2 regions of the Leclercia adecarboxylata genome follow, and region 1 is predicted to be linked to the other one. Evidence: predicted binding sites of a transcription regulator. Region 1 holds the regulator's gene; the other holds the start of a gene.
The links. The regulator sigma-54, encoded in region 1, starts transcription at its own class of promoters, with help from an activator protein. The targets are predictions, from matches to a motif close to GTTGGCACANNTTTCGCTNT.

Region 1 (4,214 bases):
CTTCCTGCGGGCCGGTGGCTTCGATTTCAATCTGACGGCCCTTCGCCGAATCCAGCATCAGCAGAGCAATTACGCTGTTGGCTTCGGCTTCGGTGCCTTCGTCATTACGCAGCAGAACTTCCGCGTCAAACCCCTGCATCAGTTCAAATAACTTCATCGCCGGGCGTGCGTGCATGCCCAGCTTGTTGGTGATTTCAACGGTCTGCTTTACGGTCATGTTTTACGTTTTTCCAGCGTACGATGACGGGACTGCACGTTTTTACCGCGCGAGCGGAAATAGTCAGCCAGTTGCTCAGCAATATAGACCGAACGGTGTTTGCCCCCGGTACAGCCAATCGCCACCGTTAAGTAGCTGCGATTGTTTGTCTCGAGCATTGGCAACCAGAGTTCAAGATAGCTGCGCGTCTGATAGATAAAGTTATGCACTTCCGTATGTCTGTCAAGGAACGCGGCGACGGGCTTATCGAGGCCGGTCATCGGACGCAGCTTCGGATCCCAGTGCGGGTTCGGTAAGAAGCGCACGTCGAACACGTAGTCTGCATCGATTGGAATGCCGTGCTTAAAGCCGAACGATTCAAAGACCATCGTCAGTTCGCGTTCGCGTTTGCCCAGCAGACGGGTACGCAGCATCTCCGCCAGTTCATGGACCGACATTTCAGAGGTGTCGACGATCAGATCGGCGCGGGAGCGCAGCGGCTCCAGCAAATCGCTCTCCTGGTCGATAGCGCTTTCCAGCGACAGGTTTTTGCTGGAGAGCGGATGCAGGCGGCGGGTATCGCTGTAGCGACGGATCAGCGTGTTGCGATCGGCGTCAAGGAACAGAAGCTGAGGTGAAAATGCTTCCGGCAAGCTGCTCATCGCCTGCTCAAAGATCTCCGGCGATTCAGGCATATTACGAACGTCGATGCTGACCGCGGCAGAAATCTGCCGATCCGCCAGCGAACGCGCCAGGTCGGGCAGCAGCACCACCGGCAGGTTATCCACGCAGTAAAAGCCCATATCTTCCAGCGCGCGCAGGGCGACCGATTTTCCGGACCCCGAACGCCCGCTGACGATCATCAGCACCATGTACCGTTTCTCCTCAGGACTACAGATGTCAAAGCCATCACCCGATTACGCATCATCCTGATTGCCTTCCGTTTCCGTAATAATTTGATAGAGCTCTTCGTCGCTCTGCGCCGCACGCAAACGGCGACAGATGGTTTTATCCGCCAGACGTTTGGCCACCAGCGAAAGCGTATGCAGATGCGTTTTAGTCTGATCGGCTGGCACCAGCAGGGCAAACAGCAGATCGACAGGCTGGTTATCAATGGCATCAAAGGCGATAGGTGTTTCCAGTTGAACAAACACCCCTACAGCACGCAGAGTATCCTCTTCCAGTTTGCCATGGGGAATGGCGATGCCGTTGCCGATGCCGGTACTGCCCATTTTCTCACGGGTCAGGATCGCTTCAAAGACCACTTGTGGCGGCAGGCTCAGCTGTTTTGCGGCCAGTTCACTGATGATCTCCAGCGCACGTTTTTTGCTCTGGCAGTGAACGGCACTGCGGGTACATTCCTGATTAAGGACACTGCTCAGTTGTAGAGTGGAATCGTTATTCATCATAATTTCACCTAAGCGCTAACTGTACAAAGGGCCCGTTGTGTTTCACAACAGGCCGACCTGCACCCGTTAACTGCCCGGACAATTAGTGTTGTTTCAGTTTATCTTTATGTTTGTTTAGCTGTCGTGCCAGCTTGTCGATCAAGCCGTCGATAGCCGCGTACATGTCCTGCCCTTCCGCACTGGCATGGATTTCGCCCCCGTTGACGTGCAGGGTAGCATCCGAGATATGAGTCACTTTTTCCACTTTTAACACAACGTAGACCTGGTTGATCCTCTCAAAATACTGCTCGAGCTTGGCGAATTTAGTATTCACAAAATCGCGCAGGGCCTCAGTGATCTCGACGTTATGTCCAGTGATGTTGAGCTGCATAGTGTCTTCCTTATCGGTTGTGTCAGACCAGTTGTTTACGCTGGTTTGACGGCGGAATGGATAAAGACTCTCGATACTTCGCAACAGTGCGGCGTGCCACCATGATACCTTGTTCGGACAGCATGGTGGTCAACTTACTGTCACTCAGTGGTTTCGCGGGGTTTTCCGCGGCGATTAACTTTTTCACCAGCGCCCGGATCGCCGTCGACGAGGCTTCGCCGCCGCCTTCGGTGTTGACATGGCTGGAGAAAAAATACTTAAGCTCAAAAATACCGCGCGGGCTGTGAAGATACTTCTGCGTCGTCACGCGTGAAATTGTCGATTCGTGCATCTCGACGGCCTGGGCAATATCGGCCAGCACCATCGGCTTCATAAACTCTTCACCCTGCTCAAAAAACGCCTGCTGCTGCTCGACGATGCAGCGGCTGACGCGCAGCAGGGTATCATTGCGGCTCTCCAGGCTTTTGATCAGCCAGCGTGCCTCCTGCAGATTGCTGCGGATAAACTGGTTATCCGAGTCGTTGCGGGAGCTGGTGCACATTGAGGCGTACTGCTGATTAATTTGCAGGCGGGGGATGCTGTCGGAATTCAGCTCCACGGTCCACAGACCGTTATGCTTACGCACCAGCACATCAGGAATGACATACTCGGGCTCGCTGGTCTGGATGGACTGCCCCGGGCGCGGATCCAGCGACTGAATCAGATTGACCGCTTCTTTCAGCACCTCTTCTTTCAGTCGCGTCACACGCATCAGTGAACGGAAGTCGTGGTTGGCCAGCAGATCCAGATGTTCGCTGATGATAAGCCGGGCCTCTTCCAGCCACGGGGTCTCTTTCACAAACTGCGAAAGCTGAATCAGCAGACAATCGCGCAAATCGCGCGCGGCGACGCCGATCGGGTCAAAACGCTGCACGCGTTTCAGAACCGCTTCGACCTCTTCAATCTCAATATCATCGTCGCCGATGCTCTCCAGGATATCGTCCAGCGACACGGTCAAATAGCCGGTCTCATCGACGGCATCCACAATGGAGGTGGCGATGGCACGATCGGTATCGGAAAACGGCGTCAGCTCCACCTGCCACATCAGGTAATCCTGCAGCGACTGGGTGGTTTCACCCTGATACACCGGTAACTCGTCATCCTGATAGTCTGCCCGCGTGCCGGATGGGGTTCCGGCGGTGTAGATCTCATCCCAGCTGGCATCGAGCGGGAGTTCGTCAGGCATCTCTTTCTGCTCTAACGCATCAACCGTGTCGAGGGTTTCGTTATCCTGGGTTTGCTGAGTTTCTACCTCGTCGTGAAGATCGGTTTGCTCGAGGAGGGGGTTACTGTCCAGCGCTTGCTGGAGCTCCTGCTGAAGTTCCAGCGTCGACAGCTGCAACAGACGAATGGCCTGTTGTAACTGCGGCGTCATGGCCAGCTGTTGGCTGAGCCTTAATTGCAAACCTTGCTTCATGTTCAGAGCATTTTTCTCCGTTTACGCGAGACTTAGCTTCTACCCTATCAGAGTCTGAAGTCTTCCCCAAGGTACACGCGCTTAACATGATCGTCTTCGAGGATCTGCTGCGGGGTACCGTGGGCGATAAGATGGCCCTGGCTGACGATATAAGCACGCTCACACACCGCCAGCGTTTCGCGCACGTTGTGGTCGGTGATAAGAACGCCAAGACCACTGTCCCGCAGATGCTCAATAATACGTTTGATATCAATAACCGAAATCGGGTCTACACCGGCAAAAGGTTCATCGAGCAGAATAAATTTCGGATTGGCTGCCAGCGCGCGGGCAATTTCCACACGGCGGCGTTCACCACCGGAAAGCGCCTGACCCAGGCTGTCGCGCAGGTGCTCAATATGGAACTCTTCCATCAGCTCGTTGGCGCGATCCTGACGCTGCTCAGAGGTCAAATCATCGCGGATCTGCAGTACGGCCATCAGGTTGTCGTAAACGCTCAGACGGCGAAAAATCGAGGCTTCCTGCGGCAGATAGCCGATGCCGCGACGCGCACGCGCGTGCAGGGGCAGCAGGCTGATATCTTCATCATCAATGATGATGTTACCCGCATCGCGCGGCACAATGCCCACAACCATGTAAAACGTGGTGGTTTTACCCGCACCGTTAGGACCCAACAGGCCGACAATCTCGCCGGAGTTAACGGTCAAACTGACATCTTCCACTACGCGGCGGCCCTTATAGGCTTTGGCGAGATTCTTTGCAGTTAATGTTGCCATAACGAATTAG
Region 2 (4,214 bases), 480 kb from region 1:
TCTCCTGGAGTCGTTTGCACCATTTTAGTGCAGTATAGCGTTTCCGCGGTAAAAAGCGCGTGAGATCAGCTTGTTGACGGTGAAAAAAGCCCATCCGAAGATGGGCTGAAAAGTTTCCACGGCAACAAAAAAACGGCTATCAATCTCGCGCGGAAAAAGGCCGCGCGACAGGGATTAATGATTAGACGCTGTAGTACAGTTCGAACTCAACCGGGTGCGGAGTCATGCGAACGCGGTCGTTCTCTTCCATACGCAGGGCGATGTAAGCGTCGATCGCTTCGTCAGTGAACACGCCGCCTGCAGTCAGGAACTCACGGTCTTTGTCCAGCTCCAGCAGGGCTTCTTCCAGAGAACCTGCAACCTGTGGGATCTCTTTCGCTTCTTCTGGCGGCAGGTCGTACAGGTTTTTGTCCATTGCTTCGCCCGGGTGGATCTTGTTCTTGATACCGTCAAGACCAGCCATCAGCAGCGCTGCGAAGCACAGGTATGGGTTAGCAGCCGGGTCCGGGAAGCGCACTTCGATACGACGCGCTTTCGGGGAAGCAACCACTGGAATACGGATAGAAGCAGAACGGTTACGGGCAGAGTACGCCAGCATAACTGGAGCTTCGTAGCCTGGGACCAGACGCTTGTAGGAGTTAGTGGTTGGGTTCGCCAGGGCGTTGATCGCTTTAGCGTGTTTGATTACGCCGCCAATGTAGTGCAGAGCCTGCTCGGACAGACCCGCATACTTGTCACCAGCGAACAGGTTAGTCCCGTTCTTGGACAGGGACATGTGGCAGTGCATACCGGAACCGTTGTCGCCAAACATTGGTTTTGGCATGAAGGTCGCGGTTTTACCGAAGCGGTGCGCAACGTTGTGAACAACGTATTTGTAGATCTGAATTTCGTCCGCTTTTTTGGTCATGGTGTTGAAACGGGTGGCGATTTCGTTCTGGCCAGCAGTTGCAACTTCATGGTGGTGCGCTTCAACAACCAGGCCCATCTCTTCCATGATCAGACACATGGTAGAACGGATGTCCTGTGAAGAGTCAACCGGTGGAACCGGGAAGTAACCGCCTTTGACTGCTGGACGGTGACCTTTGTTACCGCCTTCGTATTTGGTGGAGGAGTTCCATGCGCCTTCGATATCATCGATAGCAACGTGGGAACCGGACGTGGTCGCACCAAAACGGATGTCGTCGAACAGGAAGAACTCTGGCTCTGGCCCGAACAGAACGGTGTCTGCGATGCCGGTGGAGCGCAGGTACTCTTCAGCGCGTTTAGCGATGGAGCGTGGGTCGCGGTCGTAGCCCTGCAGGGTGCCTGGCTCGAGGATGTCGCAACGGATGATAAGGGTAGACTCTTCGAAGAACGGGTCAATGAGCGCGGTAGATGCGTCAGGCATCAGTACCATGTCGGATTCGTTGATACCTTTCCAGCCACCAATCGAGGAGCCGTCAAACATTTTGCCTTCTTCAAAGAATTCGGCATTCACCTGATGAGCAGGAATAGTGACGTGCTGTTCTTTACCTTTGGTATCGGTGAAGCGCAGATCAACAAACTTCACTTCATGTTCGTTCAGCATCGTCAAAACGTGTTCAGCGGACATACTTAACTCTCCAGATTGGTCATTGTCGTCGTGGTAACGAGGTCTTCAAATTCTGTGTAAGGCAGGCGATGTTGCCTTTTGTTGCCGTATTTTTACTAAGCGAAATCTGTGCCAACTTTTAAAACACCCCAAAAAGGCGTTATCATGCGCACCATAGTGCAAAAGGGCTGCACCAGGATGGTTTTGTTGCACCAGTATAGTGCTTCAATGTGAACATTGAGCACCATATTGGTGCAATTTACGTTAAAGTGCCCCTTTACCGCTCCGTGAAAGCGATCACAAAGCATCTCTGCGATACTTGTTTGCGGGGGATGTTTGTGATCCTGTTTTGTAGTGCGATTAATCCGTGTACAATAACGCGCTATTTCTAAATGCCTGAGGCAAAGTTGTGATCGAAAATCTGCGTAATATCGCCATCATCGCGCACGTTGACCATGGAAAAACTACCCTGGTTGATAAGCTGCTGCAGCAATCCGGTACGTTCGATGCGCGTGCCGAAACTCAAGAACGCGTGATGGACTCCAACGATTTGGAGAAAGAGCGTGGGATTACCATCCTCGCTAAAAACACCGCTATCAAATGGAATGACTACCGTATCAACATCGTTGATACCCCGGGGCACGCCGACTTCGGTGGTGAAGTTGAACGTGTAATGTCCATGGTCGATTCCGTGCTGCTGGTCGTTGACGCAATGGATGGCCCAATGCCGCAGACGCGCTTCGTAACCAAAAAGGCATTTGCCCATGGTCTGAAGCCAATCGTGGTTATCAACAAAGTTGACCGCCCTGGCGCGCGTCCTGACTGGGTTGTTGATCAGGTCTTCGACCTGTTCGTAAACCTGGACGCCACCGACGAACAGCTGGACTTCCCGATCGTTTACGCTTCTGCGCTGAACGGTATCGCAGGTCTGGACCACGAAGACATGGCTGAAGACATGACCCCGCTGTACCAGGCGATTGTTGACCGTGTTCCTGCGCCAAACGTCGATCTCGACGGTACCCTGCAGATGCAGATCTCTCAGCTCGACTACAACAACTACGTTGGTGTAATCGGCATTGGTCGTATCAAGCGCGGTAAAGTGAAGCCTAACCAGCAGGTTACTATCATCGATAGCGAAGGCAAAACCCGTAACGGTAAAGTCGGTAAAGTTCTGACTCACCTGGGTCTGGAGCGTATCGATAGCGACATCGCTGAAGCGGGCGACATCATCGCCATCACCGGTCTGGGTGAGCTGAACATCTCCGACACCATCTGCGATCCGCAGAACGTCGAAGCGCTGCCGGCCCTGTCCGTTGATGAACCAACCGTATCCATGTTCTTCAACGTCAACACCTCTCCGTTCTGTGGTAAAGAAGGTAAGTTCGTTACCTCCCGTCAGATCCTTGACCGCCTGAACAAAGAGCTGGTGCACAACGTTGCGCTGCGTGTTGAAGAAACGCCGGATGCTGACGCATTCCGTGTTTCCGGTCGTGGTGAGCTGCACCTGTCAGTTCTGATCGAAAACATGCGTCGTGAAGGTTTCGAGATGGCGGTTTCCCGTCCGAAAGTTATCTTCCGCGAAATCGACGGCCGTAAACAAGAGCCGTTCGAAAACGTAACGCTGGACGTCGAAGAGCAGCACCAGGGTTCTGTAATGCAGGCACTGGGTGAGCGTAAAGGCGACCTGAAAAACATGAATCCAGATGGCAAAGGCCGCGTACGTCTCGACTACGTGATCCCAAGCCGTGGTCTGATCGGCTTCCGTTCAGAGTTCATGACCATGACTTCCGGTACTGGTCTGCTGTACTCCACCTTCAGCCACTACGACGACGTTCGTCCGGGCGAAGTTGGCCAGCGTAACAACGGCGTTCTGATCTCCAACGGTCAGGGTAAAGCGGTTGCGTTCGCCCTGTTCAGCCTGCAGGATCGCGGTAAGCTGTTCCTGGGTCACGGTGCAGAAGTTTATGAAGGCCAGATCATCGGTATTCACAGCCGTTCTAACGACCTGACTGTAAACTGCCTGACCGGTAAGAAACTGACCAACATGCGTGCGTCCGGTACTGACGAAGCAACGGTTCTGGTTCCACCGGTTAAGATGACTCTGGAACAGGCTCTGGAATTCATCGATGACGACGAACTGGTAGAAGTGACTCCACAGTCTATCCGTATCCGTAAACGTCACCTGACTGAGAACGATCGTAAACGCGCAATGCGCGGTCCGAAAGAAGATTAATTTTCTTCTCTCCGTCCTCTGAAACCCCGCCTTCTGGCGGGGTTTTTTCTTTTCAGGGGTGCTCCGCGCCTCATAGCCAAACATCTTCTTTCCCGCTACAGTTACTTTTCACGGCGAAAAGGAGAAATACATGCTCTATATCTTTGATTTAGGAAACGTAATCGTCGATATCGACTTCAATCGTGTGCTGGGTGCATGGAGTAATTTCAGCCGCGTTCCGCTGGCCACGCTAAAGCAAAGTTTTACCATGGGCGAGGCTTTCCATCAGCATGAGCGCGGGGAGATATCCGATGAAGTCTTTGCCGAAAAGCTCTGTCAGGAGATGGAGCTTTCGCTCAGTTACGAACAATTTTCCCACGGCTGGCAGGCTATCTTTGTCGGTATCCGCCCTGACGTGATTGCCATCATGCA

Region 2: glnA (glutamate--ammonia ligase) is a predicted target of sigma-54. The motif match lies at 1,688-1,707, and genes of this name have one in related genera.

What each region holds. Positions count from the first base shown of each region.
Region 1 covers NZ_CP040889.1:1,523,296-1,527,509, reverse strand. Annotated here, with positions in the region: gene npr (PTS phosphocarrier protein NPr) at 1-217, opposite strand, end outside; gene rapZ (RNase adapter RapZ) at 214-1,068, opposite strand; gene ptsN (PTS IIA-like nitrogen regulatory protein PtsN) at 1,114-1,605, opposite strand; gene hpf (ribosome hibernation promoting factor) at 1,688-1,975, opposite strand; gene rpoN (RNA polymerase factor sigma-54) at 1,998-3,431, opposite strand; gene lptB (LPS export ABC transporter ATP-binding protein) at 3,479-4,204, opposite strand; gene lptA (lipopolysaccharide ABC transporter substrate-binding protein LptA) at 4,211-4,214, opposite strand, start outside.
Region 2 covers NZ_CP040889.1:2,000,395-2,004,608, reverse strand. Annotated here, with positions in the region: gene glnA (glutamate--ammonia ligase) at 182-1,591, opposite strand; gene typA (ribosome-dependent GTPase TypA) at 1,980-3,803, shown strand; gene yihX (glucose-1-phosphatase) at 3,934-4,214, shown strand, end outside.